3 regions of the Marinobacter salinisoli genome follow, and region 3 is predicted to be linked to each of the others. Evidence: predicted binding sites of a transcription regulator. Region 3 holds the regulator's gene; each other region holds the start of a gene.
The links. The regulator FliA, encoded in region 3, starts transcription of late flagellar genes. The targets are predictions, from matches to a motif close to CTAAAGTTTNNNNNNNNNNNGCCGNTAA.
Positions count from the first base shown of each region.

Region 1: a site for FliA is predicted at 2,127-2,154, ahead of LPB19_RS04795 (methyl-accepting chemotaxis protein). Genes of this name have one in related genera too.
Region 2: a site for FliA is predicted at 2,675-2,702, ahead of flgM (flagellar biosynthesis anti-sigma factor FlgM). Genes of this name have one in related genera too.

Region 1 covers NZ_CP071247.1:1,059,593-1,070,194, reverse strand. Annotated here, with positions in the region: gene LPB19_RS04800 (hypothetical protein) at 1-392, opposite strand, end outside; gene LPB19_RS04795 (methyl-accepting chemotaxis protein) at 448-2,028, opposite strand; gene LPB19_RS04790 (carboxylate/amino acid/amine transporter) at 2,321-3,193, opposite strand; gene LPB19_RS04785 (MATE family efflux transporter) at 3,365-4,762, shown strand; gene LPB19_RS04780 (GGDEF domain-containing protein) at 4,692-5,720, opposite strand; gene LPB19_RS04775 (HD-GYP domain-containing protein) at 5,976-7,100, shown strand; gene fghA (S-formylglutathione hydrolase) at 7,128-7,973, opposite strand; gene LPB19_RS04765 (CBS domain-containing protein) at 8,004-8,438, opposite strand; gene LPB19_RS04760 (alanine/glycine:cation symporter family protein) at 8,649-10,016, shown strand; gene LPB19_RS04755 (peroxiredoxin) at 10,145-10,602, shown strand, end outside.
Region 2 covers NZ_CP071247.1:2,766,282-2,776,883, reverse strand. Annotated here, with positions in the region: gene mnmC (bifunctional tRNA (5-methylaminomethyl-2-thiouridine)(34)-methyltransferase MnmD/FAD-dependent 5-carboxymethylaminomethyl-2-thiouridine(34) oxidoreductase MnmC) at 1-185, opposite strand, end outside; gene LPB19_RS12650 (peptidylprolyl isomerase) at 190-810, opposite strand; gene LPB19_RS12645 (pilus assembly protein PilB) at 1,010-1,747, shown strand; gene LPB19_RS12640 (flagella synthesis protein FlgN) at 1,807-2,277, opposite strand; gene flgM (flagellar biosynthesis anti-sigma factor FlgM) at 2,285-2,611, opposite strand; gene flgA (flagellar basal body P-ring formation chaperone FlgA) at 2,778-3,479, opposite strand; gene LPB19_RS12625 (chemotaxis protein CheV) at 3,671-4,600, shown strand; gene LPB19_RS12620 (CheR family methyltransferase) at 4,639-5,466, shown strand; gene LPB19_RS12615 (MFS transporter) at 5,471-6,676, shown strand; gene LPB19_RS12610 (flavin reductase family protein) at 6,666-7,283, shown strand; gene LPB19_RS12605 (LysR family transcriptional regulator) at 7,303-8,238, shown strand; gene LPB19_RS12600 (DUF7352 domain-containing protein) at 8,313-8,696, shown strand; gene LPB19_RS12595 (lipocalin family protein) at 8,831-9,364, shown strand; gene LPB19_RS12590 (cupin domain-containing protein) at 9,377-10,027, opposite strand; gene LPB19_RS12585 (isochorismatase family protein) at 10,067-10,597, opposite strand.
Region 3 covers NZ_CP071247.1:3,188,857-3,199,458, reverse strand. Annotated here, with positions in the region: gene flhB (flagellar biosynthesis protein FlhB) at 1-240, shown strand, start outside; gene LPB19_RS14585 (class I SAM-dependent methyltransferase) at 251-1,102, opposite strand; gene LPB19_RS14580 (uracil-xanthine permease family protein) at 1,083-2,339, opposite strand; gene upp (uracil phosphoribosyltransferase) at 2,343-2,981, opposite strand; gene flhA (flagellar biosynthesis protein FlhA) at 3,204-5,375, shown strand; gene flhF (flagellar biosynthesis protein FlhF) at 5,434-6,723, shown strand; gene LPB19_RS14560 (MinD/ParA family protein) at 6,818-7,630, shown strand; gene LPB19_RS14555 (RNA polymerase sigma factor FliA) at 7,660-8,394, shown strand; gene cheY (chemotaxis response regulator CheY) at 8,570-8,953, shown strand; gene LPB19_RS14545 (protein phosphatase CheZ) at 8,975-9,760, shown strand; gene LPB19_RS14540 (chemotaxis protein CheA) at 9,777-10,602, shown strand, end outside.

The DNA of each region.
Region 1 (10,602 bases), 1.6 Mb from region 3:
CGGCGCCAGCCAGCTCCATTGCCCGAGAGCAGCGGCAATAGAAAGGCCAGGGGCAGGCCCACGGCAAGGGCGAGCAGGCTCAGAACCGTCAGTGGCGCCGGGTCATGTCCGGTTTCGCAGCATGCCAGGTCCGACACCGACTCGGCAGCGGTAATGCCGCGCCCGTCATGGCCGTGTTCAGTGTGGCCCGTGTGCTCATGCACCATGGGCACCGACATCGAAGTGCTCCCGGATTGGCTACTTAAACCAATCAAACAGCCTGCCAGCAAAGCACAGAGCGCCCAGAAGAACAGCGTGGCCAGGGCCAGACTTCTCCGGTGTCGCAACAGTTGCTGGAACGGTGAGGAGCTCATGAAATCGGTAATACGCCTTGAACAGGGACGCTTGAGCATGCCCCCAAGCTCCAAGGCCTGTCAAGACCGACAGGCCGATCAGGTCGAGCCGATGTTACCGGCCTTGTTTCTGGATAAAGCGAGCACTCAGGTCTTTCAAACCACGGGACATCCGGCCCAGACGTTCACTGCTCTGCCGGGCCTCATCCGCCTGGGTATCGCTGTGATCGGCCAGGTCCGCAATGCTGGTGATCTGACGGTTGATCTCATCGGACACCTGGCTCTGCTCTTCGAATGCCGCCGACATGCTGATGAAACTGTCGGAGATGGTCTGGATCGAACTGACGATATCCCGCAGCGAATGCTCGGCCTCCTGAACCTTCTCCAGGCCGGTGCCGGCAACGTCTTCGCCTTCCCGGGTAGCGGTGATGGCGGCATCCACCTGGGTACGGAAATCGTCAATCACGTCCTGAATCCGGATGGTTGATTCGCGGGTACGGCGCGCCAGGGAGCGCACCTCATCGGCCACCACGGCAAAGCCACGGCCCTGTTCACCGGCCCGGGCGGCCTCGATGGCGGCATTCAGCGCCAGCAGGTTGGTCTGCTCGGCGATCTCGGAAATCAGGTTCGCGGCCTCACCGATGCTGTGGGTGGCCTCGCCCAGCCTGCTGATGGTCTGGCCCAGGCCATTCACCCGGCCGACCAGCTGCTCAATCACCACCAGGGCTTCGGCACTGCGTTCACTGCCAACGCCGGCCAGACGATTGGCTTGCTCCGCTTCCCGGGCGTTATTGACTACGGCTTCCGCGACTTCCTGAATCGACACGGTCATCTCGTGGATGGCGGAGGCGGTCTGATCGGTTTCGGCACGCTGGCGCGCGATCGCCTGGGCGCCTTCGCCCACATAGCCCAGGGTTTCCTGCGCCTGACGGTCCAGCAGTTCCGCCTGATCGTCAATCCGCGCCAGTCCGGTGCGGATGCGCGCCTCTTCGCTCAGCAGCATCATTTCCATTTCAGCGAACGAGCCGTTCTCATCGCTGTAGCCCCGGGCAATCACCGGATCCCTGAAAGCGTCGGGGCGTAACGCCAGCAAACGCTGCAGCCGGCCAATCACCGACTTCATCAGCAGGGTCGCGCCGACACCGTGACCGGCCACCACCAGGGTGATCGGCAACCAGCCTGCATCGGCCATGCTCAGGGCCACCAGGCTTACGCCCAGTGACATCAGCCAGGACCAGCCGGATTTCAATACCGAGCTGGTCTTATCCAACCGGCTGACGGCGGATTTGCCCGCCAGTAACCGGCCGTAGAGTTTCTCCGCACGGCCAATCTGCTCCCGGGTCGGGGCCACTCGCACCGATTCGTACCCCACCATCTGGCCGTTTTCCCACACCGGCGTGACGTAGGCGCTGACCCAGTAGAAGTCCCCGTTTTTGGCCCGGTTCTTAACCACGCCCATCCAGGCCTTGCCGGCTTTCAGGTAAGTCCACATGTTCTGGAACGCCGCCTGAGGCATATCCGGGTGGCGAATCAGGTTATGCGCCTGCCCCTCCAGTTCCTCACGGGCGTATCCGCTGATCTCGCAGAACTCGTCGTTGCAATAGGTGATCACGCCTTTGAGATCGGTGGTCGAGATCAGGCGCCCGCCCGGACGCATGGTGATTTCTCGCTGGGTTACCGGCAGATTTTTACGCATACAGTGACTACTCGCCTGGGCCAAAAAGCAACAACAGTGGGCTGAAGAACCGGACACCGAGACCCGGATGGGAATCGGCACAACCGTCCGCACAGAAGGTATCGACAGGATGGGGCACTTCTTGAGCGCCGATTATGCCAGTGGGCTTTGGGGCCAGGGCTTGACCCCAAGCAAGACAGAGTGCCCCGGGTCAGCGCCTGGACGACTGTTCTCATAACCTTTGCCCACGCCGTGGCGTTGCAGACACCAGGGGCAATATCCGAGATAGGGCGGCATGATTGCCCGGACGCGCTCAGGCAAGGCTGCGCAGTCTCGCCTGTGGATGGAAGCGCGCATTCACCCACAGAGAAAACGCGATAACACCGCCGCCCAGCGCCAGGCGCAGCAGGTCTGCGTCCCGGTTCCAGATCAACAGGTTCACCAGCAAACCCGCCGGCACCAGGGCATTGTTCATGATCGCCAGGGTGCCCGCATCCACCCGGCAGCCACCCCGGTTCCACAGGAACAGGCCGAGCCCGGACGCGGCAAAGCCCAGCCAGGCCAGGATGCCCCACTGCAGGCCGGTGGTTGGCAGGCGGTCGGGATTCCCGAAAATCAGGAACGAGGGCAGGGCAATGATCAGCGCGCCGACGAAGAAATAGCCAAAGGTGCGAAACGCCGGCACGTCCAGCGGATAGCGCTGCATGATGTGCTTGTACCCCACCTGCCCGGCGGCAAAGGTAAAGTTGGCAACCTGCAGCAGCAGGAAGCCGGTGATGAAATCTTCGCTCAGGCCATCGTAACGGATGATCCCTGCGCCCAGCGTTGCGATCGCAGCAGCCACCAGCGCCACCGGTGAAAAGCGGCGGAACAGGGCGTCGTCGATGAGGGTGACGTACAGCGGCGTGAAGATGGTAAACAGCAGGACTTCGGGCACCGTGAGATAGCTGAACGAGCGGTACAGGCACAGGTAAGTGATGCCGAACTGGAGCATGCCGGTGGTCAGAATGCCCAGTTTCATGCCCGCGGGAACGCCCCGCCAGCGCAGGAAAGGCAGGAACACCAGCGCGGCAATCAGGACCCGGCTGAGCACCGCAAAGTCACTGTCCACCTGACCGGCAAGGAACTCCCCGATCAGACTGAAAGAAAACGCCCAGAGAACCGTAACGAAGACCAGTAATGCCATTGCCCTGACTACCCTGTGAAAACCAGCGGGCTACTGTACTGATTCCTGACAAAAGTTCCAGCCGACGAATGTCGACGTGTCGTGCCGCCGATCGCCGAATGGAGTAACATGCCGGCTGGCCGCAACGGCCTGACCTCCCAGCCACACGGACAACCCCGGATTCGCCGCATGATGGACGAAACGCACCAGCCGTTACCGGCCGCCCGCCAGCCCCTCATTCCACGTACCCTGGCCGAGTGGCGCACCCTTGCCCTTCTGGGTGGTCCGATCCTGATTGCCCAGGTGGCCCAGATGGCCAACGGGGTGATCGACACGGTGATGGCCGGCCACGCCAGCGCCGAAGACCTGGCTGCCGTGGGTATTGGCAGCAGCATCTGGATGCCCGTGTTCCTGTTTTTCATGGGGCTTCTGGGTGCCCTGCAGCCCATCATTTCCGGCTACAACGGCGCACGCACCTTTGACAAGATCATGCCGGCGACCTGGCAGGGGCTGTATCTGGCCGCCGCCGGTTCGGTGATCATGATCCTGCTGTTGCGCCATGTGCATCCGTTGCTGGAACTGCTGAATCTGGAAGCCAACACCGCCCGCATTACCCAGGGCTACCTGGACGCCTTCTCCTGGGGTGTGCCTGCTCTGCTGTTGATGAACGCCCTGCGAGGGCTGACCGACGGCCTGGGCCATACCCGGGTGATCATGGCCTTCTCCGTGTTGAGCACGCTGATCAATCTGCCTCTGAACTACATTTTCATCTTCGGCAAGTTCGGAGTCCCAGCCATGGGTGGGATCGGGTGTGGCTGGGCAACGACGCTGTCGAACGGCCTTGCTGCGCTCGCGCTGCTCATATACCTCAACCGGAGCGAGGCCTACCGGAGATTCCACCTGCTTGCGGACTGGGTGCGCCCCAATCTGGCGGGACTGAGCTACATCCTGAAACTCGGCGTGCCCATTGGCTTCACGATCTTCGTGGAAGCCAGCATGTTTTCGGTGATTGCCCTGTTTCTGGCGCCGCTTGGACCGGTGGTGGTCGCCGGCCACCAGATCGCCCTAAATGTAGTGTCGCTGCTGTTCATGCTGCCACTGAGCATCGGCATGGCGCTGACCTTGCGCATCAGTTTCCTGGTGGGTGCCGGCGCGCCGGATACCGCCCGGCTGATTTCCCACAGCACGCTGATACTGGCCGGCCTGGTCGCGCTGGTGTTTGCGTCGCTGCTGTGGGGGTTTTCGGAGCAGATCGCCGCGCTCTACACACGGGATATTGACGTGCAGGCGGTAACGATTCGTCTGCTGGCCTTTGCGGCCCTGTTTCAGATCGCCGATGTCATTCAGGTCACCTGCATCAGCGCATTGCGCGGCTACAAGGACACCCGGGTGCCCATGTTCATCATGCTGTTTTCTTTCTGGGGGATCGGCCTGCCTCTGGGTTACGCGCTGACCTTCACCGACCTGTTTCGCCCGGCCATGGGGGCGGCCGGTTTCTGGGTCGGGCTGACCGGTGGGCTTACGTCAGCAGGCATTCTTCTTGGCTGGCGACTGCTTCGCTTTGCGCCCGCGGACAGTTCGCATAGATGATGCAGTCCCGACCGGCTTCTTTGGCCTGGTAGAGGGCGCTATCGGCGCGCTCCAGCCAGCGATCCACGCTTTCACCAATGTCCAGTTCCGCTACACCAAACGACGCCGTGACCGCCTGGCCGCCGACCCTCAGGTGCTTGCGGATCACCGACTGCAGGTTAGTCATCACCTTCTTCACGCCCTGGCCTGCGGTGCCGGGCAACAGCAGCACGAATTCCTCACCACCGTAGCGGAACAGGAAATCGGTTCGACGGGTGTTCTGCTGGATCAGGCTGACCACGTCGACAAGCACCCGATCGCCCACGCTGTGGCCGAACTCGTCATTGACGCTCTTGAAATGATCCAGGTCGAGCAGGGCAACGGTGCAGGGCTGTCCCGTGCGCTCGGACGCCGCCACCGACAGCGCCAGTTCCTGATCCATGCAGCGGCGGTTGCCAACGCCCGTCAGCGGATCGATGGTGGCCAGGTGCTCCAGCATGTTGCGCTGGCTCTCGTTGCGATGGGCAAACACGTAGGCGCAGACACTGACGACAAAGGCCACGGTGCCAAAGGACCACATCTGGATCAGCGAATCGTAGATATCGGTCTGCAGCATCAGCCCGGCGATGGTCAGCAGGTTAACCGACACCGCAAACCTGGGATTGACCAGGAAGAAATTGGTCAGCAGACAGGGAAATACCCAGAACAGGCCCGGCTCGCCGATAACTCCGCCAATGACGATGGCACTCCCCGAGCAGCTCAGGCTCATGATCCTGCCACTCACCAGCGTCCGGCCCGAGATCCAGCCATGGGCCATGCTGGCGAGCACGCCGGCCACGATGAAGGTGTCCACAATGCCGACCAGCACCTGGCCTTGCAGAAACCGGTAAACCGCAAACGGTGTGACACCAATAATGGCGCAGGCCCCCAGCAGGGTAATGATTGACAGCCGGAAATCCGTCTTGAGGCGGTGGAGCATCGTTGGTCCAGAGAAAAGATAGGTATCTGACATTGTTAAGATATCCCAAGCTCCAACCAGCGTCTTCAGGCGGGTACGAGACGTTACAAATATCCACACCAAGTCACAAAATGTGAACCGTGTCTCATTCCTTACATTCTGTTTAGCCTGTGGCCACGATCCGTCGGCAGGAGTCCGGCGGCGCCTGTTGCCGGCTATGGAGCCCCGGGGAGTTTCAGGGGTACACTAAAGTGACACTTCTGCAGGATCTTCACCGTGAGTGATCTGGTTCGAATCGCACCCGGCGCCCTGGAACTCGGCCGGCCGTTACCCTGGAATGTCTACGACGCCGAGGGCAAGGTCCTTCTGCGCCAGGGCTACGTGATTCAGACCATGGGCCAACTGGAGCAATTGTTCGAACGCGGCCGTTTCAAGCCTCGCACCATCCGGCGCCCGGAAGAATCGCCGGAGGCCGACAACCACGAGCGCAACCCGTTCGCCGATTACCCCGACCTGCTGCACACCCTCGACCTCACCCTGACTGCCATCACCAACGGCGAAGCGTCCGCGCCTCAACGGCTGACCGGGCTGACCCGGATGATCGAGCGCACCTGCAAGCAAGCCCCGGATGCCAGCCTGGCGCTGGTGCATCTGTACGCGGTCGAGCCCAGCTTTCACGAACAGATCCTGTTTTACGCCATTCTCTGCCAGTTCATGGGTGACGAGTTCGGCCTTGAAGAGGAACGGACGCAGCAACTTACCGCTGCCGCGCTGACCGCAAACCTGGCCCTGGTGCCGGTTGCCAATCAGCTGAACGCCTCCAATCAGGTGCTGAATGAGACCCAGCGGAAAGTGATTCGAAAGCATCCCGAGCGCAGCATCCTGGCGCTCAAAGAAGCCGGTATTGATCACCCGCTGTTACTCACCATCATTGCCCAGCACCACGAACAGGCCGACGGCAGCGGATACCCCCTGGGGCTGTCGGGCACCGAGATTCGCCCGGAGGCAGAGATTCTGGCGCTGGCGGAGCGTTACATCGCCATGATCACCAAGCGGGCCTACCGTACCCGCATGAACCTGAGCGAGGCCCGCAAGCTGATCGGCAATCTGGGTGATGGGCCGTTCCGTCCGGCCATTCCGAAATCGTTGCTGAAAGTGCTCGGGGATTATCCGCCCGGCATTCTGGTGCGGCTGGACAACGAGGAAGTGGGCGTGGTTACCACACGCCCGCATCTGGGCCGGGGGCCCATGGTGAAAGTGCTATTCGGCCCCAGGGGCAATCGCTACAACGGCGCCTTCGAACGCGACACCAGCCTGCTGGAGTTCGGCATCCGTGCTCTGGAGGAACCGGAGATCATGCCGTCCATGGATTTCAGCCGGATCTGGGGCTTTGGTTACTGAGGCGTCGGCGCGTCGCAATACCGCCCGTTATCGCAACCCGAGCGCCTGCGCATGGTGATTCAGGTGGTCATCAATAAATGACGATATGAAGTAGTAACTGTGGTCGTAACCCCGATGCATGCGCAGGTGCAGGTGGTGATGAAAGGTTTCGCAGGCTTCGGCCAGCGCATCCGGGTTCAGCTGGCTGTCGAGGAACTCATCCGCCGTGCCCTGATCCACCAGCAGCGGAAGCCGCTCCCGCGCGGTCGGAATCAGCAGCGTCGCATCCCACTCTTCCCACGCGCCGGGATCGTCTCCCAGATAGGCTTTGAATGCCTTCTGCCCCCAGGGGCATTCGGAAGGGTTGGCAATGGGCGCAAACGCCGACACCGCCTGATACCGGCCCGGATTCTTCAGGGCACAGATTAACGCCCCGTGTCCGCCCATGGAGTGGCCACAGACCGAACGCTGGTCCGTCAGCGGTAAGTCCTTTTCCAGCAGTTCCGGCAGTTCGCTCACCACATAATCGTACATGCGGTAATGCCTGGCCCAGGGTTCCCGGGTGGCGTTGATGTAAAACCCGGCTCCCGTGCCGAGGTCGTAGTCCTCGTCTTCCCCCGGCAAACCCACGCCCCGTGGGCTGGTGTCAGGGCAGACAATCGCCAGCCCCAGCTGCCCGGCGCGCTTCAGCGCCCCGGCCTTCTGCATGAAATTCTGGTCTGTACAGGTCAGGCCAGACAGCCAGTACATGGCCGGCACCTCCCGTGGTTCCTTACCGACCGCGCCGGGTGGCAGGTACACGGCAAACTCCATATCACACCCCAGAGTGGGCGAGTGATGACGATAGCGGCGGTGCTCTCCGGCGAACACTACGTTGGTCGACAGCAGCTCCATGGGATTCTCCGAGTTGGCAATGAGGCCAGGTCAATCGTCGTCGGCACTGGCGTACTTGGGCAATTCCACACCACAACCGATGCGCGCGAATTCGGCCAGGATGGCGGTCCTGGTCACGATCCCGATCAATTTGCCATGGTCCACCACGGGATAGACCTTGGGTTTCCCGGCGCCGAGGTTCTGGGCCAGATCAACCACCGCCATTTCGGCCGTAATGGTAACCGGTTCCCGAAACATCACGTCGTCCACGATCGGATCACCCTCACAGTGATAGCTGCTGACCAGCAGCGCATGGATGCAATCCTGCTCCGAGACAAATCCCAGCACGCGCCGCTGGTTATCCACCACCGGCAGGCCGGACACGTGGTTTTCCAGCAGTGTTTTCACCACACGGGTCAGCGGCGTGCCACACCGAATGGGCTCAATGTGATTCCACATGACATCAGAGACTTTCACTGAGCGCATGAGTGGTTCTCCTTGCTCTTATTAAACATCCCGACCCTGGGCGGGTCCTTGTTTATAAACATAGGCAACGCCCCGTAGAAAGGAAAACAAAAAGCCCGCCACCCTGGCGCCGGGATGCCCCCATAGGTAGGGTTTACAGGATTCGGTTATGGCCTACACTCAGTGGATTCGGGCCGTTCTGACCACCACCCTCAACGCCTGGAGAATCCCGTGGAAACAATTTCGAACTTCATCTCAGACATTAATGCCCTGGTCTGGGGTCCGCCCATGCTGGTGATGATTCTGGGCGTTGGGCTGTTTCTCAGCCTGGGCCTGAAACTGATGCCGATCCTGAAGCTCGGCGCCGGTTTCCGTCTGATGTGGCAGGGTCGAACCTCCACCGGCGCCGAAAGCGAGGGCGAGATTCCTCCGTTCCAGGCCCTGATGACCGCCCTGTCGGCCACGGTTGGCACCGGGAACATCGCCGGCGTCGCAACGGCGGTGTTCCTCGGCGGCCCGGGGGCGCTGTTCTGGATGTGGCTGACAGCCCTGGTGGGCATGGCCACCAAGTTCTCGGAAGCGGTGCTGGCGGTGCGCTACCGCGAGGTCGATGAGAACGGCAATCACGTGGGCGGCCCGATGTACTACATCCGCAACGGGCTGGGCCGCAAATGGGCCTGGATGGGCGTGCTGTTCGCGGTGTTTGCCGCCATTGCCGGGTTCGGCATTGGCAACACCGTGCAGGCCAACTCGGTGGCCGACGTGATGGAAGCCAACTTTGGCGTACCGCATTTGCTCACCGGAATTATCCTCATGGTGCTGGTGGGCGCCGTCCTGATCGGCGGCATCCGGCGCATCGGTCACGTCGCCAGTGCGCTGGTTCCCCTGATGGCCATCTCTTACCTGATTGCCGGGCTTACGGTACTGGCCATCAACGTGGCGGACATTCCCTCGGCCCTGGCCATGGTCATCCAACACGCGTTTTCACCCATTGCCGCAGAGGGCGGCTTTGCCGGCGCTGCGGTCTGGGCTGCGATTCGTTTCGGGGTTGCCCGGGGCATCTTTTCCAACGAGGCCGGTCTGGGCTCTGCCCCGATTGCCCACGCCGCCGCGCAAACCAAGAGCCCGGTCAATCAGGGTCTGGTGGCGATGCTCGGCACCTTTATCGACACCATCATCATCTGCACGATCACCGGGCTGGTGATCATTACCTCCGGGTTATGGACCAGCGGTGTGTCCGGTGCCGAACTGACCTCCATGGCCTTTGCCGATGCCCTGCCCGGCGTGGGCAATTACCTGGTGGCCATTGCCCTGGCCATTTTCGCCTTCACCACCATTCTCGGCTGGTCCTTCTACGGCGAGCGATGCATTGAGTTCCTGTTCGGCGTCAAAGCCATCGTGCCCTACCGGATCGCCTGGATACTCGCGATTCCGGTTGGCGCCAGCCTGAACCTCGGCATCGTCTGGCTGATTGCCGACACCCTGAATGCCATGATGGCCTTGCCCAACCTGGTGGCGCTGGCCCTGCTTAGCCCGGTAGTGTTCAAGCTGACCCGGGAACACTTTGACCAGCAGCGGTCTGTGGGTCAGGGCGGGTAGCCCTTGTATTTGCTGAGCGCGCGCCCATGGTGAGTAGTAGGGCAATGACAAAACAGACCTGCCCGGACCGTTCGGGCTGAACTGTCCATTCAGTGCCATCGCAGGCAAACCAAGGAGGAGCACAGGTTATGAGTTTACGATTGGGAGACACCGCACCGGATTTCGTTCAGGACTCCACCGAAGGGCAGATTTCCTTTCATGACTGGCTTGGAGACAGCTGGGGCATTCTGTTCTCGCACCCGGCCGACTTCACCCCGGTTTGTACCACCGAACTGGGCCTGACGGCCAAGCTCAAGGACGAATTTGCCAAGCGCAACGTAAAAGCCATCGCGCTCAGCGTGGACCCGGTGGATTCCCACAAGGAATGGATCGCGGACATCAACGAAACCCAGAACTGCACGGTCAATTTTCCGATCATCGCCGACCACGACCGGAAGGTTTCCGAGCTCTACGACATGATCCACCCCAATGCGGACAACAGCCTGACGGTACGTTCGCTGTTCGTGATCGATCCGAACAAAAAAGTACGCCTGACCATCACCTATCCGGCCAGCACCGGCCGTAACTTCAACGAGGTGCTGCGGGT
Region 2 (10,602 bases), 420 kb from region 3:
CCCCGGTGCGGAACGGCTCTGAACCGATCCGGAAGGCCATTGTGCTGCAGGAAAACGTATCGGGTTTCCTCGAGGCCGTTGTCGCGGCTGAAGTAAACGTCCCCGAAGCGTGCCGATTCCGGCACGCCGTCGCGCCATATCAGTTCGGCGGACTCGATCGCCGGTAAGAGAGTGTTGTCGTGCATGGTGTTACTGATCGGTCTCCACTACGGAGGCTGATTCAATAACGACAGGTTGAACGGGAACATCGCCCATGCCGCGGGAATAACCGGTCTCGACGCCTGCAATGGTGTCGACCACGCCCATCCCTTCAATCACCTTGCCAAACACGGTGTATCCGGGGCCACGAACGCCAGCATCCAGAAAGTTGTTGTCGACCTGGTTGATGAAAAACTGAGAGGTCGCGCTGTCCGGGGAGCTGGTTCGGGCCATCGCAACGGTTCCGCGGAGGTTTTTCAGGGTAGGGCTGGCTTCATTCACGACCGGAGAGCGGGTCTGTTTGCGGGACAGAGCTGCGGTAAACCCGCCGCCCTGGATCATGAAGCCGGGAATCACACGATGGAAGATTGTACCGTCGTAAAACCCGTCAGCTACATAAGATAGAAAGTTCTTGACGGTTTCAGGCGCTACATCGGGCCTCAACTGCAGCAAAATGGGGCCATGGTTGGTGACAATCCGGACTTGGGGCAGCGATTCACTCCCCGCCGGTTCGTTGTTTTCTGCCTGCGCTGCACCGATCGGAACGAAAGCGATAAAAAATGCGATCAGGGTTGTGAAGAGTTTCTGCACCGGTATCAGGTGGTTCAGCATATTGGCGGCTCTCTCTTGTTGGCTGAGTTGTCAGTAGCGGAGACATTATCCAGACAATGGGTGTCGGAATCACGATGTTAGCAGAAGCTGAGCGGTTTTCGCTGGCTGGCCTATATTTGCTGAGTGTATTCAGCGGTAAACCCACACACATCCATACCGGGCCGCGTTGTACGGTTTCCAGAGCGGTAAGGAGAATCGTGTGAATATCCACCGGGGATTTGAGGAAAAGTCTCGTCTGGGTCGGCTTCTGGTCAATCGGGGTTATCTGTCCGACAGCCAGCTTGACGATGCCCTCCATATACAGCGGGAAACCGGGGAGCGGCTCGGTGAAGTGCTCGTGGACGCGGGGTGGATTACCGAGAAAGACCTCAAGCGTGTGCTCAAGCATCAGTCACGGTACCGCAACGCGGCGGCCCTGGTGGCTGTCGTCGCCCTCCCGCTTCAGCCTCTGGTGAGTTTTGCGGCCAATCACAACTCTGGCACTCAAGCGCGGATGGATGAGGTTGGCGAATTCCACGCGACCGGGCTGATGCCGATGAGTGAGGATGAAATGGCGGGCATCTCGGGGCAGGCGGACAACCGGCTGATTGGCCAGCTCGCATCGATTTCTGCGATGGTTGACGAAGCGGCCAGCGATCGAGTTGAGATTGATGCTGATGCCATTGAAGCCCTCAAGTTCACGGCGAATATCTTTGTGCCTATTTTAAACTTCCTCGATTCCAGCCTTTCCATTTACGGCGTTCATTATCGGGAAGGAGAACCGCGATTTACGCTGCGAGAGGATGGAGGTTTGACGCTGACGTTGCCAGAAAGGATCGAGCAGATTCGGTTGGAGAACATACGGGTCACTGGAAGCCGGGGGCCGTCGATGGGAAATGTGACCATGACGGACATCCGCTTTGATTCAGCATCAAATATGACGATCTACACTCACTAGCGAAAGACCAAAAAAACGCCCGCAGCTGCGGGCGTGTTTTGATCTGTCCGGGTTTGATGTCAGGCGCTCGCCAGTACCGTTCGGCTGGAAACAGACGTCCTTTCGCCTCGCTCTCCGTAAAGTTTGGGCTGCGTTGCCGTGCCGCGTAAGATATCCTTCAGTCGGCCGAGTCGCTTCTGAAGGTGGCCCACGACACGCCCGTTGCGTTGATTCAGGGCCTGGCACGCTTTCATCTGAGTGTCAGCCTGCTTCCAGAGTTCGAAGATCTCGGCCATCCCCGCTGCCTGAATAAACTGGGACGGCGCGCCGTGCTGAGGCGTGTATCCCATGGCAACCAGCAGGTGGATCTTTTTCTTGGCGCGTTCCCGTATTTCTCCCAGAAGGCGCGACTTGGCCTCGGTGAGGGGCTGAAGGGCGGGCACATCCGATGAGGCCAGGCAGGCCTTTTCATTCGCAAGTAGGTCCGCCAGTTCATCGAGTTGACGGACATCTTCGTTCAGAAGATGTTTCAGATCATCAGTTGCGGCCATTGCTCACTCACCCAAAAATGCCTTTATCCATCTCAAGCATTTTCTGGGCCAGCTTTTCAGCGTCGACTTTATATGTGCCGTTTTCCAAGGCGGAGCGAATCTTCTCGACACGGTTGTCGTCCACCTCAGGGAGGTCAGCCAGGCTCTGTTCGATCTGCTTCAGGTTCTTTGCCTGGTTGCTCAGGCTCACGCTGTCACCGCTTGCAGCGGCCCCCTGATTGCGGGCTTGTTCGTTGACGGTGGGCTGTGCCTTGGCGGAGCCTGTGGATTTGTCGGCCGGGTTCTTCTGTGTGTTGACCTGGCCGGGGCCAATTCCATTGAAGTCAACTGACATATTGGGTACCTGCTTGCCTGTTTAATCGCATAACTTATGCGAATGATTGGAGTATCAACCTATGTTACGGCAGCAAAAGCGATAACTTTAGGAAAAAATTTTAAAATACTGTTTATAAAGCGGCAGTGTCTTGCCGGTCGGCAACGTTCTGCCTGCTTTTTATACTTTACATGGTGACTTGCACACGCCCGGGGGCCACAACGTTAGCCCGAATGGTGCGCGCCGAGGTCAGGTTTTCGACCATTATCTGTTCACCGATGGCACCACTTGATAGCGCCTTGCCTCTGGAGCGCACGCTGAAGTTACCACTGCGGGCTACAATCACCACGTGATCACCGCGCTGAATGGCATCCGGGGCTGATAGCATGTCGGGGGTGATCAGTGTGCCGGCATTCATCGCGCGCCGAATGTTCATGCCCTCAACATCGGAAAAATCTTTCAGTACGCCCCGACGGCTGGCGTTCACGGTCATCGTCCTGGTTGTGACCAATGCCCGGGACAAACGTTCACCGCGCGCCAAGGGGCGGGCAGCAACCAGGGCCGGACCCTGTATGGATACTTTGGTTGTCACAAACATTCGCCAGGGGCGCTCGCCGTGACACGCGACCTGCACCGAGGGGTGTTCAGACTTCCAGGGATCCCCGGTGAAGTCCACGGCGAGCTCTCTGTCGCAATCGGCGAGGGCCACTCGATTATCGACGGAGCCGGTCGCGAAAGTTACTGAGTAGCCTTTTTCTTCCTGGGCCAGGGCGAACCTTTCCAGAAAGGCTTGCGCCGCGTGCTGGATTTCCGTCGCTGAGGTCTTTCCGTGTGCCGGCGAGGCGATCAGGAAAGCAAGGAGTGTCAGGCTCAATTTAGTGATGCGCATAGATCCCGCTTTACTTTATGCTGGTGCTGGCACGTTGATTGGGCCAGCTTCGACATTAAGGCTTTACAGAAATCGGCCGATACATTGAATCGTGGCCAACGGACCGACGCATTTTTGTCGCTTGCCGTTTTACCAAAACAAGAAAAAGCAATTTGTGTGCCGGGGCAAACCGGCAGTGCTGGAGATCAGGCATGGCAGGGGTAATGGACAGCGTTGACCAGCGAACTCAGCTGGTGGGGCAGAACCGTCTTGAATTATTGCTGTTCAGGCTTCGTGGCCAGCAGCTGTATGGCATTAACGTCTTCAAGGTGAGAGAAGTACTGCTGTGCCCGAAATTGTTTTCAATTCCCAAAAGCCAATCCGTGGTTCGTGGTGTGGCTTCCATTCGGGGTCAGACCTTGCCGGTAATCGACCTGAGTATGGCAATCGGCCTGCCGCCGATACCCCCGGAGAGCGTCGCCAGCAGCTTTGTGATTATTACCGAGTACAATCGCAAGACCCAGGGCCTGCTGGTGGCGGGTGTGGACGAGATCAAGAATCTTAACTGGGAAGATATCGTTCCTCCGCCCCGGGGGAGTGGTAAAGACGTTTACCTGACGGCGGTCACCAAGCTTAATGAAAAGCTGGTCGAAATCATTGATGTAGAGAAGATTCTTGCAGAAGTATCGCCGCTGCGGGAAGATGTTTCGCCCGAAGTTTTGAGCAAGCGTTCGGCGCAGGACGCGGGCCAGCTTCCGGTGCTTGTCGTTGATGACTCGGCAGTTGCTCGACGGCAGATTGAGCGTTGTCTGGCCGCCATCGGTATGCCGGTGGTGACCAAGAACGACGGAAAGCAGGCATTGGCATACCTGAAAGAAATTACCCGTGACGGATCGAAGGCCACGGATCATTTGTCCCTGGTGATTTCTGACGTGGAAATGCCTGAGATGGACGGCTACACGCTGGTTAGCCGCTGCAAGAACGATTCAGCGCTCAATGGGCTGTATATCCTGCTGCATACCTCCTTGAGTGGCGTGTTCAACAAAGCCATGGTGCAAAAGGTGGGTGCGGATGATTTTGTTGCGAAGTTCGGGCCGGACGAACTGGCCGAACGGGTGATGGACATAGTCGATCAGCGTTGAATGGCATGGGCGCTGGCTGACCACACTACAGAGCTTACATGAAAGCTGACATTACTCCTCAGGAATACGAAGCGTTCAAAACATTCCTGCAGGATGCCTGCGGTATTTTGTTGGGCGAGAACAAACAGTATCTGGTCAAGAGCCGCCTGCGCAGGATCCTCGAAGAGCATGAACTGGAATCACTCGGCGAGTTGCTGTCGCAGTTGCAGCGCTACGGCCGGGGGGCGCTTCGTGAGGTGGTGATTGATGCAATGACAACCAACGAGACCCTTTGGTTTCGCGACAATCACCCGTTTCGCATCCTCCAGGACAAACTACTTCCAGAACTGGCAGACCGCAAAGGCAATCAACCGATTCGCATCTGGTCATCCGCCTGTTCAACCGGGCAGGAACCGTATTCAGTTGCTATGACGGTGGCAGAGTATCGTCGTCAGCGCCCCGGGAAGTTGCGCGATGTCAGGATTACGGCAACCGACATTTCCAAAAGCGTCCTCGAGGTGGCCAGGCGGGGCGAATATGAAATGCTTGCCATCGGCCGGGGCTTGTCACCTGACCGTCAGAAACTGTTCTTCAAGCCGTCACCCAATGGCGGCTGGCAGATCAATCCCGAACTCAAAGGCATGGTCGAGTTCAAGCTTCTTAACCTTCTGGACCGCTTTGTGCTGGGCAAGTTTGACGTTGTGCTGTGCCGGAACGTGTTGATCTACTTCTCGGCGGATCTCAAGAAAGACATTCTCAAGCGTATTCACGCCACCTTGAACCCCGGAGGTTACCTGATACTGGGGGCTTCCGAGTCGCTCAATGGCCTGTCAGACCTGTACGAAATGGTCCAGTGTCATCCGGGCATCATCTACCGGAAGAAATAAGCCTATGCCGCTGAATGTCTGGATCCTCGTCGCAAGCCAGGCCTTGGCCCTGTGCACGGCGCCGTTTATTGTTTTCATCGGAAGTATCCAGGGACGACTGCTGGCCTCAGACCCTCAATGGGCCACGCTGCCGGTAGGGCTCGTGGTTGTGGGCACGGTGCTGGCGGTCCGGCCCGCCGCCTGGCTGACCTCGCGTCTGGGCAGAAAACGGGTCATGTTGCTCGGTGCGGCCATTGGGGTCGGCTTCAGCCTCGTTGGGGCGATGGCCTCCTGGCTGGGCAGTTTCGGCCTGCTGTGCTTTGCGGCTTTTGGCGCCGGAACGGGTTTGGCTGTAGTTCATCAGTACCGCTTTGCTGCCATGGAATCGGTACCGCCAGAGCTGGGTGGCAGCGCCGCGTCAAGGGTTCTGTTCGGGGGATTAATTGCCGCCTGGTTGGGGCCGGAAATCGCCGGGCTGGGTGCCGGCGGGAATGAGGCCTTTCCCTTTCTGACCAGCTGGCTCGCACTTGCCGCGGCTCAGGCTGCGGCACTGATGGTTCTCGGTGCGGGATATCGAGGTCAGGCTGAGCTGACCTCGCACGGATCCGTTACGGGCGGTCGTCCCACGCTCGAAATCCTGAAAAGCCCTCTGGTGCTGGCAGCGATGAGCTCCGCCGCCGTGGGTTATGCGGTGATGAGCTTCATCATGACCGCCACCCCCCTGAGCATGACGGAGATTGCCCAGCACGATCTCGACGACGCCAAACGTGTCATTCAGCTTCACATCATGGCGATGTACTTGCCCTCGCTGGTCAGCGGCTGGCTCACCCGTGTCATCGGGATTCCCGTTCTCATGATAACGGGGTTGTTACTGTACGTCGGGTGCATAGGGCTCGCGGCAAGTGGCATCAGTTTCCACCATTATCTCGGTGCGCTGCTGATGCTGGGGGTTGGCTGGAATTTTCTGTTCGTCGGGGGGACGGCATTGCTGCCTGACGGTTATAGAGAGGAAGAGCGTTTCCGCGTGCAGGGCATCAACGATACGGTGGTATTTGGAGCGCAGGCAACCGCTGCATTGTCGGCCGGTGCCGTGCTCGCCGCCATGGGCTGGGATGGTCTGGTGGTGGTGGCGATTCCGTTTGTGATCCTGCATGGCGTGTTAATGGCTCTGTGGCTCACTCATGCCCGCTCACCGGAGCCGGCAAAGCAAGGAGCAAAGGATGATTATTGATTTTGAAGGCATGAACTCCGCCGATGTCTACCACGCGCTGACGCAAACGGTCATTCCGAGGCCAGTTGCGTGGGTGCTCAGTGAGAATCCCGAGGGCGACTTCAACCTGGCCCCCTTTTCATTCTTCACGCCGATTACGAGTAACCCGCCACTGATCATGCTCTCGGTGGGCAGAAAGCCAACCGACAAGTCATTCAAGGATACTCGGGTGAATATCGAGGAGCGGCAGGAGTTTGTTGTCCATATCGCGAACCGGGCGATGGCCAGTGCGGTGACCGAGACCTCCCGGACACTGCCGCACGGCGAATCCGAGCTGGCGCGACTCAATCTTGATCTGGTGGAATTCGACGGTTTCCGGCTGCCCCGCCTGAAGGATTGCCCGGTGGCACTGGCCTGCGAGCTGCATGAAATAAAAGAAATTGGTGCGGCGCCGCAAAGTCTGGTTTTTGGGCTGGTAAAAAGCATTTTTGTGGCGGATCGGGCGGTCGGCAAGGACGAAAAGTCGCGAACCGTGATGGATGCGCGGGAAATTGATCCCATTGGCCGGCTGGGAGCCAATGAATACGTCACCTTCGGTGATATTCTTACCATTCCAAGACCGAGCTGACGACGGGGAGGGAAACCGGGTGGATCAGCTGAATCTCAGGCACCTGTACTATTTCTGGATGATCAGCCGCGAAGGTACGATCGCCCGCGCCAGTGAGGTGCTGGACCTGGCGCCGCAGACATTAAGTGGCCAGCTGGCGACTTTCGAATCGTCCCTCGGCGGGTTGTTGTTCGAAAGGGAACGGCGCCGGCTGCACCTGACCGATCTGGGGCGTACTGTCCTGGGATACGCGGACGAGATCTTCGCGCTCACCAGCGAACTGAACGACGTGGTGCGGCTTGACCCTTCGGATCGCCCTCTGACGCTCTCTGCCGGTGTCTCTGCTTCCATTCATAAGCTCATTGCCTACAGCCTGCTGCAGCCGGCGATGAATCTGCAGCGGCCGGTCCGGCTGAATTGCCTGACTGGCAATACCGAAGACTTGATTTTACGCCTGAAACGCAAGGAACTGGATGTCGTCCTGACGGACTGGGTACCCCAGGTTGAAGATCAAGGCGGCTTTGCAGTTCATCCCCTGGCAGGGTCGACGGTCAGTCTGTTTGGTTCCAGTTGCCTGGCGCAGCCGCTGAAGCAAGGATTCCCTCAGTCGTTGAATGGCGCCCCCATGCTGGCAACCACAGCCGACGCGCCGTACTTCAAAAACCTGATGGACTGGCTTTCCATTAACGGTGTTACCCCGGAAATCGTTGCGCGTATTGATGACAGCGCGCTGGTAAAGGTATTCGGCAGCCAGGGTCTTGGTGTGTTTGCCGCGCCTACGGCAATCCGTGATGAGGTTTGCCGCCAATACCAGGTCGAAGAAATCGCCTCCATTGACGAAGTAAAGGAGGCGCTCTTTGCCATCACACGTAGCAAGCATCCCGCCCACGATGGTGTTCGTGCAATCTGTGAGACCAGCGACTGGTTCTCCGTCGACAACAAGGCATCGAAAAAAACGATGTATTCAGATGTATAAAGCTTATTTAGTCGAGCAGTGAACGAGGGGAAGATGGAATCGTGTGGCGGAGCTTAATAAAAGGAGCAGCGGTCATGAAAACGATTCACAAATTTCGACTGGAAGCGGGCAAGGAACCTGTAACCCTCTCCCTGTGTGAAGGGTGTCGGGTGGTTAGAAGCGAATACGTGGTGCCGGATAAAGCCGTTTATATCTGGGTAGAGCAGCCGCTCAAGGCCAGTGCCAAACTGACCGACCGGCAGTTCCGGGTCGCTTTTTCCGGCGAACCCGTGCCAGACAATTACGAGTATGTGGACACCGCGCTCGACCCCTTCGGACCAGAAGCGTACCACGTGTTTGAAGTCCCGAAAGCAGAACATCCATGGAGCGATGTAAGAAACGATGCCAAAAGGGACGACAGCATCGCGCACAAGCTGGGTAACGGCTCCGGTTGGCGCTCTCCAGCAGGGCTGTCATGAGCCAGTAAACCAACGAAAACGGGCCCTTGGGCCCGTTTTTTGTTTGTATTTCCGGGAAGAAGCGACTAGAACTCCAGAACATACCGGCGAAGGCAGAGTGCCCGCCTATTAGCCTCCGGATAAAAGGACGAGCCGTGAAATCGTTACGTAACCTGATTTTACCAGCCATTCTGTTGCTTTCGGCTTGCACCGGGCTACCAGAAGGCATTGACCCCGTTTCTGGTTTGGAGAAGGAACGCTACCTGGGGACCTGGTATGAAATCGCCCGCCTGGATCATTCGTTTGAGGAGGGGCTAAGCCGGGTTACTGCAGAATACAGCTTGACCGACGATGGCACGATCAAGGTCGTCAACCGTGGTTATGACGCTCAAAAAGAGGAGTGGTCCGAGGCGGTGGGAAAAGCGAAATTCGCCGGTGATGACAGCATTGGCCATCTGGAAGTTTCTTTTTTCGGCCCGTTTTACAGCTCCTACGTGATTTTCGAGCTGGACCAGCCGGGCTATCAGTTTGCCTATGTTTCGGGCTACAACCGGGATTACCTGTGGTTTTTGTCCCGGACCCCCGAGGTGAGCGAGCGGCAGCTCGAAGCTTTCCGCGAGCGCGCGAGGGAGGAGGGTTTTGATCTGGACGAGTTGATCATCGTCGACCAGAGCCCTCTGCCTGAATGACCTGAATCTTGCCTAAAAGGGCAGGTGGCCGGTTTTGACCCAGATGACGGTTTCCTGATCCACGAAAGGATGATGCTGACTCAGGTGTGGGCTACGAATCCAGCTGCCCGCCGGGTATCGACCGTGCTCGTCACAGAACTCTCCGCTCAGCACGAAAATTTCCTCGCCACCGAAGTGGCGGTGAGGTTGAAATACCTCGTTGGCAGGCCATTTCACCAGTGCCACGTGTTCGTGCTCGAATGCATGCAGCGGCATCACCTCAAGCCCCCCAATGCCAGGCAGCCATGGGGTCTGGGTAGTATCTATGCGGACCGTGGATGTGTCTCGGGGGTCAAACTGATGAAGCTTGACCAGCAGCGTACAACCTTCTTCGCTAAAGGGAGCGTGGCCGCTGCCGGGCGGATTACGCAGGTAAGTCCCGGCGGGGTAGTCTCCGGTCTCGTCTGAAAACACGCCGTCCAGAACCAGAATTTCCTCGCCCTTCGGGTGCTCGTGACGTTGAAACCGAGCCCCCGGCTCATAACGCACCACGCTCGTTGCGTGACCGCGTTCTGCCTCCTCTCGTGCCAGAGGCTTTCGCAACACGCCGCCGGCCGGGCTTGGCACCCAGTCGCGTTGATTTGAGTCGACGACAACGCGTTCGGAGAAATCCATGTTGAGCATAGTGAACCTGTTTTCCGCTACTGAGCTTGTGTTGATAGGTTATTTGATCAGTTTTTGAATGTCCCTGAAACGGGGATGTCGGCAATCCCGCATCCATTCAAAGGCGGCCATTTCAACCGTCACAATACGGGCGCCGCTCTGGTGGAGCCGGTCCAGGGCCACGTCTCGATCAAATTCATTTCTGGAGCCGGTGGCGTCAGCAACCACCCAGACTTTAAAGCCGGCATCCAAAAGACTCAACGCCGTTTGCAGCATGCAGACGTGGGTTTCGCAGCCGGCAATCACCACCTGTTGGCGACCTTCAGGCAGGTAATCGATAAGACCGTCCGGGCAGGCATCAAAGTGGTTTTTGTTCACGACCTGCTGGCAAAGCTCCCGGATGGGCTCAATGTTCGGCCCCAGCTTTTCCGGCAGCTGTTCCGTGCACAGTGTAGGAACGTCCAGCAGGCCGGCGATCGTAGCCAGGGTGAGGCATCGATCTATGACGCCATCTCCCTGACTGATCGCCGGCATCAGTTTTTCTTGCAGGTCAATGAGCACCAGCGTGGATTGATCGGCTTTCATCAGCATTGATA
Region 3 (10,602 bases):
GCCTTCAAGATCATGGAGATTGCCCGCGAGCACAAGGTAGAGGTGCTCCGGACACCGCCGCTGACCCGGGCGGTGTATCACAACACGGATCTGGGCGGAGAAATCCCCGATGGCCTGTATATGGCCATTGCCCAGGTGCTTGCCTATGTCTTCCAGTTACGGCAGTTCCGCAAAGGTCGCGGGGACCGGCCCGGTCTGCCGGATTTCCCCATTCCTTCTGATTTGCGCCGGGATTCCTGACCCGTCCGCGTCAGCGGGCTTCCACCACCCGGATCAACGGTTCACCACGACTCCGGGGTATCGGCAGCGTGTCGTACCAGTCGCGCGGGTCGTGGAGGACGGTCTCGGCAAAACCGCAGGACACAAAGTGTTTGCCGGCTTCGATATCGGAATTGAAATGAAAGGACACCTGGCTTCGGGTGATGCCGCCGAGAGCGTGGCCAAGTGCATTCAGTGTGCTTCTGAGCGCCGGGTGGCGCGGTTGGTAATAGCTTTCTGACAGGTACACGGAGCCTGGCCGTTGCGCCAGTGCGGCCGCAAGCCGCCGCCAGAAGCCACTGATGACGTCGAGAGAAAAGTAGCTGGTCAGCCCCTCGGTCACCACGATCACAGGTTTCTGGTTGTCGAACACCCGTGGCAGAACTGCTTCGAGGGTATGCTCGCCGTGCTCGGCGAGAATGTCGATGGGAGTCACCTGGTGATGGTCGCCAAGGCGACCGGCGGTCATCAGGCGCAGAGCCTTCCTGGCGGCCATCTCGGGCAGGTCGGCTTCCACCATGTGCAGGTGGGGGTGGCGCTGCCGCAGCCGGATCCCGCGAGGGGACATGCCACAGGCAATTTCGAGCACCTGGGTAACGCCATGCTGTTCAACGGCCTGGTCGATCAACTGATCGATGATCAGGTGGCGTTGCAGCAGAAAGGTTTGCAGGTTGCCCCCGATAGCCGCCTTACTGACGGCTTCGAAGGGCGCCAAAGCACGGTAGAGCCAGCGACCCTGGCGTGTCGCCAGGGCGTCGTCCGACAGGCCGTACCGGTGCCATACGGCGCCGGTATACAGCGCCGTAAAGCTGATGCCGGAACTGTCAGCTGGGGTTTTGCTCATAGATGGCCTTGCCCCAGGCTTCGCTGCGACCCGGCAGCACCAGGTTCAGGATGATGGCAGCCACGGCGCACAGGGCAATGCCTTCCAGGTGGCCCAGAACCATGCCGCCGATGCCGAACACCAGGGTGACAGCGACAATCACCAGATTGCGTGCCTGTGACAGGTCGACCTGGTGGCGGATCAGGGTATTCAGGCCAACTACGGCGATGGAGCCGAACAGCAGGCACAGGATGCCACCCATGACGGGTGCCGGGATGGTTTGCAGGGCGGCGCCAAACTTGCCGACGAACGCCAGAACAATGGCGGTCACAGCCGCCCACCACATCACCTTGGGGTTGAAGTTCTTGGTGAGCATGACTGCACCGGTCACTTCGGAGTAGGTGGTGTTGGGTGGCCCGCCGAGCATGGACGCGGCACTCGTCGCCAGGCCATCGCCGAGCAGGGTGCGATGCAGGCCGGGCTTTTCCAGGTAGTTCCTGCGGGTAACATTGCCGATCGCCAGGACGTCGCCGATGTGCTCAATGGCCGGTGCTATGGCGACCGGGATCATAAACAGCACCGCGCCCCAGCTGAATTCCGGGGCCACGAAGTTCGGCACTGCCAGCCAGGGGGCCTGCTGCACCGGGGTGGTATCCACAATGCCGGCAAAGGCCGACAGGATATAGCCCACGATGACGCCAAACATAATCGGAATCAGGCGGAAAATGCCCTTTGCCCAGACCGACATGATGACGGTCACGGCCAGGGAGATCATGGCAATCCAGATAGCGGTGTCGTAGGGCACCAGTTCGGCGGAACCGTCACCGGTGCGGCCAGAGGCCATGTGCACGGCGACCGGCGCCAGGCCCAGGCCAATGGTCATGATGACCGGGCCAATAACCACGGGTGGCAACAGGGAGCGTACAAAGCCGGTGCCGCGCAGGCGAACCAGAGCGCTGAGCAGGATGTAAAGAATGCCCGCCGCCATCAGGCCGCCGAGCGTCTCCTCCATGCCGAACTTGCCCTTCGAGGCAATGATCGGTGCGATGAAGGCAAAAGAGGATGCCAGGAAAATCGGAATCTGGCCGCCAGTGACAATATGAAAAATCAGTGTGCCCAGGCCTGCGGTAAACAGGGCGACGTTCGGATCCATACCGGTGATCAGTGGCATGAGCACCAGTGCGCCGAAGGCCACCAGAAGCATCTGGGAGCCGGCAATTGCCTGTTTCCACATCGGGTCGTTACTGTGGTCTTGCATGGGTCAAACGTCCTTTTGCTTGGTTCCGAAGATTTTGTCGCCGGCGTCGCCGAGTCCGGGCAGGATGTAGCCCTTCTCGTTCAGGCGCTCATCCACTGAGGCGGTGTAGATCGAGACGTCCGGGTGTGCTTCCAATACTTTTTGGACGCCTTCGGGGGCGGCCACCAGTACCAGGGCGCGAATTTCCGTGCTTCCGGCTTTTTTGAGCAGGTCGATGGTGGAAATCATCGAGCCGCCCGTGGCCAGCATCGGGTCAACAATCAGGGCCATACGCTGGTCCAGTTCGCCCACCAGTTTTTCCAGGTAGGTACTGGCTTCCAGGGTTTCTTCGTCGCGGATCTGGCCAACCACGCTCACGCGGGCAACCGGGATCAGGCTCAGTACGCCGTCCAGCATGCCCAGACCGGCACGCAGGATCGGAACGATGGTGATCTTCTTGCCCTGAATCTGTTCGACCTTCACCGGTCCGGCCCAGCCATCAATGGTCTGTTCCTGCAGGCCGAAGTCCTTGGTGGCTTCGTAGGTGAGCAGGGCACCAACTTCCTGTGCCAGTTCACGAAAGTTCTTGGTGCTGATGTCCGCCCGGCGCATCAGGCCCAGCTTGTGTTGGATCAGGGGGTGTTTCACCTCGTGGATTGGCATGGGATCACCTATCTGTGGGTTTTCTTTGATGGTTAAGCAGCGCTATGGAACCGCGCAAGGATACCGTATCTGGCGGTTTGAGTCAGGCGGCCGCAGGGCGAAGCCGGAGGAATTGGGGTAAGGATTGGTACGGATCTTGCGAATTACCGTCCAAATGACGAATTAGCGTCAGATTTCCGCCCCTTGTTTACCCCGGGGCCTGTTACCGGAGTCGCTTCAAGCATGGACAGAGTATTAGTCCTGAATAACGTCAAATCCCTGACGCGGGCCAATCTCGGTGTTCCCGTGATGCTCATGGGGTTGCTGGGCATGATGATCCTGCCCATGCCGGCTTTCCTGCTCGACGTTTTCTTCACCTTCAATATCACGCTGTCCATCGTGATTTTGCTGGTGTGCGTGTATGCCATGCGACCGATGGATTTTGCGTCCTTCCCGACCGTGCTGCTGGTGGCAACGCTGCTGCGTCTGGCGCTGAACGTGGCCTCTACCCGGATCGTCCTGCTTGAAGGCCACGATGGCGGTGATGCCGCGGGCAAGGTGATTGAGTCCTTTGGCGAAGTGCTCATCGGCGGCAACTACGCCGTCGGTCTGGTGGTGTTCGCCATTCTGATGATCATCAACTTCCTGGTGGTGACCAAGGGTGCCGGCCGGGTTTCCGAGGTAAGCGCGCGCTTCACTCTGGATGCGATGCCCGGCAAGCAGATGGCCATTGATGCCGACCTGAACGCCGGATTGATTAACCAGGAAGACGCCAAGCTGCGTCGGTCCGAGATTGCCCAGGAAGCGGATTTTTACGGTTCCATGGATGGTGCGTCGAAATTTGTTAAGGGTGATGCCATTGCCGGCCTTTTGATTCTGGCCATCAATATTATCGGTGGTGTTGCCATCGGCATGATGCAGCATGGCCTGACCTTCGGACTTGCCATGGAGCGCTACGCGCTGCTGACCATTGGTGATGGTCTGGTTGCGCAGATTCCGTCGCTGCTGCTGTCTACGTCCGCGGCGATCATGGTGACGCGGGTCACTTCGAGTCAGGACATGGGCGGGCAAATCATCAGCCAGATGTTCAGTGCGCCCAAGGCGCTTGGTATTGCGGCCGCCATCCTGATCATTCTCGGGTTGATTCCGGGCATGCCTCACGTTGCCTTTCTGGGGCTCGGCAGTCTGGCCGCCGGTGCAGCCTGGTTTATCTGGAAGCGGGATCAGCAAACCGTGGAAGAGGGCGCGGTGTTTCCGGCCCAGGGCGGTGCCGGGGTGCATCGTGCCGGCGGACAGGAACTGCAAGCCGATGGCGCTGCCGATCAGGGGCATCAGTTACCGGCGCCCGGTGAGACCCGCGAGCTTGGGTGGGACGACGTCGCCACCGTGGATATCGTCGGGCTGGAAGTCGGCTATCGCCTGATTCCGCTGGTGGATAAGTCCCAGGGTGGGCAGTTGCTCAGCCGGATCAAAGGGGTCCGCAAGAAGTTGTCACAGGATCTTGGCTTCCTGATGCCGTCTGTCCACATCCGGGACAACCTGGACCTGATGCCCAACGTGTACCGCATCACCCTGATGGGGGTCACCATCGCCGAGGCAGAGATTCACCCCGAGCGGGAACTGGCCATCGACCCGGGGCAGGTGTTCGGCAAAATTGAAGGTATCGAAGGCAAGGACCCGGCTTTCGGTCTGGATGCCTGCTGGATCGAAACCGACAAAAAAGATCAGGCCCAGACCCTGGGGTACACCGTCGTGGATGCCAGCACGGTGGTCGCAACCCATCTGAACCAGGTGCTTCAGAAGCACGCTCATGAGCTGCTTGGGCATGAGGAAACCCAGAAATGGCTGGATCAGCTGGAGAAGATGTCACCCCGGCTGGCCGAAGAGCTGGTGCCCACGACGATTTCCATCAGCCTGTTGCTCAGGGTCTTGCAGAGCCTGCTGAAGGAAGAAGTGCCGATTCGGGATATGCGATCCATCGCCGAGGCAATTGTGAACATCCATCCCCGTAGCCAGGATCCCAAGCTGCTGACCATGGTGGCGCGCCAGGCGCTGCGTCGGATGATCGTCCAGAGTATCTGCGGTAACGAGTCGGAGATTCCGGTTATTACCCTCGACCCAGAGTTGGAACAGATGTTGCTGAAGTCGGTTCAGCAGAGTCAACAATCCGGCGGTCAGGACGACATCGGGATGGTGCTGGAGCCGAACATGGTGGAAAAACTGCAGCGCTCGTTGCAGGACAGTGTTCAGCGGCAGGAAATGTTGGGTAAGCCCGCCATCCTGCTGGTTTCAGGGCCGCTCCGGCCGGTGCTGGCGAAATTCGCCAGCTACGGGGTAGAGCGGTTGCACGTGCTCTCGTATCAGGAAGTACCCGAAAACAAACAGATCACCATCGTGGCGTCCGTTGGTCAGTGACGACGGAAAGACAAGCGGCTAGCGCAGATGCAGCGTGGCCGGTGGAGGAAGAGGTAGAATGAAGGTAAAGCGGTTTTTCGCTCAAAGTATGGCTGAGGCGCTCCGGCAAGTCAGTGAACAAATGGGGCCGGATGCTGTCATTCTTTCCAATCGTCGAGTGGATGGAGGTGTCGAAATTGTGACGGCACTGGATTACGACGAAAACATGGCGCGCCAGCGATTGGGCGAAGAGGCCGGGTCTGCCACCTCCGGTGCCCGCCTGGCAGAACTGCAGGCCGACCAGCATCGCCGGCTTGAAGACGAGCTGAATCGTTCCCGAGAGCGAATCCGGGGGGTGCGGGAAAAACGCGCCGCTGCTGGCAGTAGTCAGTGGGATGCCGCGTTTGACGAGAGTGCCCCGTCACCTCAGCCTGAGTCCGGTGGCGAGCGCAGCGCGGCTGTGACATCAGACTACTCCAGCGAGTTGGCGCAAATGAGGGCGGAAATCAGCTCTCTGCGCGACATGATGAGTGGCAATCAGGCGCAGCAAATGGCCAGGCCCGGCGTCAATCCCGTTCAGCAGCGCCTTGCCGAGCGCCTGCAGGAATTCGGGCTCAGCAATGATTTGTCCGCGTCCCTTGCGCGTCGCCACACGGGTGGACGTCTGGATGAGGGGTGGAAGCAGTCACTCAAAATGCTGGCCACCGGGGTACGTACCTCGCGCAAGGAATGGCTGGATGAGGGGGGCGTGTACGCCCTGGTGGGGCCAACCGGATCCGGCAAAACCACTACCATCGGAAAGCTCGCTGCGCGCTATGTACTCAAACACGGCGCCGACTCCCTGGCCTTGGTCACGACCGACCGTTACCGTGTTGCCGCGCACGAGCAGCTGTTTGTGTTCGGCCGCATCCTGAATGTGCCGGTTCGGGTGGTGGATGAGACCCATTCACTGGACGATATCCTGGATGAGCTGTCAGACAAGCATCTTGTACTGATCGACACTGCCGGCCTGACCAGCGCTGACAAAGGCTACCAGGAGCAGTTGGCCGAGCTGGCTCGCAGCCATCATAATATCCGCACCCATCTGGTGGTTTCCGCAACCAGTCAGCCGCGTATCATGAAATCCGTCTGGCATTGCTATAAGATGGCAAATCTGGCGGGCTGCGTGATGACCAAGATCGATGAAGCCCTGACGCTCGGTGAGTCTCTCGGTTTTGCCATGGAAACCAGTCTTCCGGTGGCCTATTACACCGACGGCCAGAAGATACCCGAGCACTTGCATCACGCCGAGGCGATTCCACTGGTTCGCCTGGCCGTGGAGCGTTTGAAAAATATGCAGCAACAACAGGCCGTTGCTGAGGGTGCCTGAAGAACAGGGACCCGCTGACGTGGCCGACACTGGCGGGCAGTCGTCTGAACGATAAGAACAGCCTTGGATTAACTGGCGAGAGAATATAACGAGCATGAGCAGAGCGAAACCGGTTCAGGTAATTGCAGTGTCCGGCGGAAAAGGCGGGGTTGGCAAGAGCAATGTGTCCGTCAACCTGGGTATTGCTCTCGCGCAGAAAGGGCGCCGGGTAGTCATCCTCGATGCCGATCTGGGGCTGGCCAATATTGACGTTCTGTTGGGCATCACCGCCAACCGGAACCTCGCCGATGTGCTCTCGGGTGAGTGTGACCTCAGAGACGTGCTGGTCGAAGGTCCGGGCGGTATCAAGGTGGTGCCGGCCTCGTCCGGAACCCAGCGCATGACACAGCTCAGCGCCATGGAACATGCCGGTCTGATCAATGCCTTCAGTGAACTGGGCGACGAAATTGATGTGCTGATTGTGGATACCGCCGCCGGTATATCCGAATCGGTTGTCAGCTTCCTGCGCGCCTCGCAGGAATTGCTCTTCGTGGTTTGCGACGAGCCCACCTCCATTACCGATGCCTACGCGCTGATCAAACTGATGAACCGTGATTACGGTACCAACCGGTTCCGTATTCTTGCCAATCAGGTCCGGAATGAAGAAGAAGGCCGCCACCTGTACGAGAAACTCAGCCGTGTGACCGAGCGCTTCCTTGATGTGGCGCTGGAATACGTGGGCATGGTGCCGTTCGACGAGGCCGTGAAAAAGGCCGTTCAGCGCCAGCGTGCGGTTCTGGATGCCTACCCCAAATCCAAGGCCGCCCTGGCGATCAAGGCGCTGGCCGACAAAGTGGACAACTGGCCACTGCCGTCCTCGCCCCGGGGACACCTCGAATTCTTCGTGGAACGGCTCGTCCAAGTCTGATTTGATCCAATCGAAACAACAGCGGATACATGACATTGGCGAAGAACCTGGGAATCTACCAGCAGGCCGGCACGGCGCCGGGAGCAGCGCAACTGGTTGAAGATCATGCGCCGCTGGTCAAGAAAATCGCTCTTCACCTGATGGCGCGGCTACCCGCCTCTGTGCAACTGGAAGACCTCATACAGGCCGGCATGATCGGCCTGCTGGAGGCCGCCCAGCGCTATACCTCTGCCAAGGGTGCAACCTTTGAAACCTTCGCCGGTATCCGAATTCGCGGCGCCATGGTGGATGAAATCCGCAAGGGCGACTGGGTGCCGCGCTCCGTTCATCGCAATGCCCGTCGAATTTCCGAGGCCATCAAAGCAGTCGAAGGCCGGCTTGGCCGGGAAGCCCAGGACACGGAAGTGGCCGAGGAGCTGGGCATGGATCTTGACGAATACCATTCCGCGCTGGCCGACAGCAACAGCGGCCGGCTTTTTAGCCTGGATGAGCTAAATGAATCCGGCGAGCTGCCGATAGAAGAAACAGAGCACAGTGACAACCCGCTGGAAGGGATCTCCTCCGATGCCTTCCGTCAGGGTCTCGCGCAGGCCATTGCGGAGTTGCCCGAGCGGGAGAAGCTGGTACTGAGTCTTTACTATCAGGAAGAGTTGAACCTGAAGGAAATCGGAGCGGTTCTGGGGGTTAGCGAAAGCCGGGTCAGCCAGATTCACAGTCAGGCGGCGCTCAGGTTGCGAAGCCGTCTGTCGGATTGGCGTGTCTAATCACTTCCTGTCGTCATTCTTCCTTGTGTATCAGCGCCATCCGGCTCTGTAGCGTTTTGGTAACCGGCGCTTTACACGCATCGTAAAGCACACACAATAGACCGATGTCTTAGTCATCCGCCCGATTGTTGACGGGCAGTAAACCGAGTTCCGGGTTTAGTAACTGGAGGTCCCATTGGACAAGAACATGAAGATTCTCATCGTGGATGACTTTTCCACCATGAGGCGGATTATCAAGAACCTGTTGCGTGATCTGGGTTTTACCAACACGGATGAGGCCGATGATGGTAATACCGCGCTGCCGATGCTGAAAAGCGGTAAATACGATTTCCTGGTGACCGACTGGAACATGCCGGGCATGACTGGCATTGATCTGCTCAAGGAGGTCCGTGCCGACGAAAACCTCAAGGCCCTGCCGGTCCTGATGGTTACCGCCGAAGCCAAGCGGGACCAGATTGTGGCCGCGGCTCAGGCGGGTGTGAACGGCTACGTTGTTAAGCCCTTTACCGCTGCCGTGCTGAAAGAAAAAATCGAAAAGATATTCGAACGCATCCAGTAAAACAGAGGTCGGATGGCTCTCATGAGCGATACCAACAAGAACCATCGGAGCCTCGAGCCGGACGCTGCTGAACAGCTCAAGTGGCAAGCATCGGAGCTGTCCCGACACCTCGAGGCCGGGGATTACGCCCAGGCGATGTCGGTGATCAACGAACTGAGCGAGGTCAGGGATCAGAGCCTCTACCGCGAAGTGGGCCGGCTGACCCGGTCGCTCCACGAGGCCATTCGCAATTTCCAGATCGATCCCCGCAGTCCCCAGCAGCGCGAAGCCCTATCCAAGATGAGCGATGCGTCCGACCGCCTGGCTTACGTGGTGCAGATGACCAGCGAAGCGGCCAACCGGACCATGGACCTGGTGGAAGAATCCATGCCCCTGGCCGGCGCTGCCAGTGAAGAGGCATCGGCGCTGCGCCAGGAGTGGCAGCGGCTGGGCCGCCGGGAAATGAAACCGGATGAGTTCAGAGCGCTGTACGGCCGGATGGATCGCTTCCTGGATGGCCTCACCAGGGATGCGGGTGCGGTATACAGCAACCTGTCGGACATCCTTCTGGCGCAGGGCTTCCAGGATCTTACCGGGCAGGTGATCGAGAAAGTAACTGCGTTGGTGAAAGAAGTTGAAGATCAGATGCTCAGTCTGGTTGTCATGGCAAGCCACGTTGATCAGTTGACCGGAACGGTGCATCAGATCGATGCGGTGGAGGTGTCTCCGGAGGAAGGCGTTGGCCCCCAGATCAGGGCCAATGAGCGGGCAGATGTGGTTTCGGGGCAGGACGACGTTGATGACTTGTTGTCCAGTCTTGGTTTCTGAACAGGTGGGGTAATCCATGGCATTCGATGCTGACGAAGAGATTCTGCAGGATTTTCTGATCGAGGCAGGGGAAATTCTCGAGAAGTTGTCCGAACAGTTGGTGGATCTCGAGCAAAATCCAGACGACAGTGATCTGCTCAACGCAATTTTCAGGGGCTTCCACACCGTTAAAGGTGGGGCCGGGTTCCTTCAGCTTGACGCTCTGGTTAACTGCTGCCACTCGGCAGAGAACGTGTTCGATATCCTCAGGAATCACAAGCGTCGGGTCGATTCGGACCTGATGGACGTGGTGCTTGAGGCGCTGGACAACGTCAACGCGATGTTTGAGCAGGTGCGTAACCACGAGGAGCCGACGCCGGCCCCGGACGCCCTGATTGCCGCCCTGGACGCCTTTGCCGAGCCCGCCAATCACACCGCCGTGACCCCGCCGACCAGTGACGCGCCTGCCGATGGTGGCGACATCACCGATGATGAGTTCGAGCAACTGCTGGATGCGTTGCAAGGGCATGACGCGCCGCAGGGCGCGGCCGCGCCGGCGCCAGAAGCTGCCGGTGCTGCTGACAGCTCCGGTGACGAAGAGATTACGGATGACGAATTCGAGGCGCTGCTGGATCAGCTGCACGGGAAAGGGCAGTTCAGCGGCGCGCCGGAGGCGGGCTCTGAAGCAGCCAATGGCGGAGGGGCCGATTTGGTTGATGCCGGCTCGACTGGCGGTGATGACCTGATTACCGACGATGAGTTCGAAAAGCTCCTCGACGAGCTGCACGGTAAGGGTGGCAGCCCCACAAGCGCGGCCGAAGCCCCCGACACCGGAAGCCGCGACCCGGCACCGCCCCCCCGCG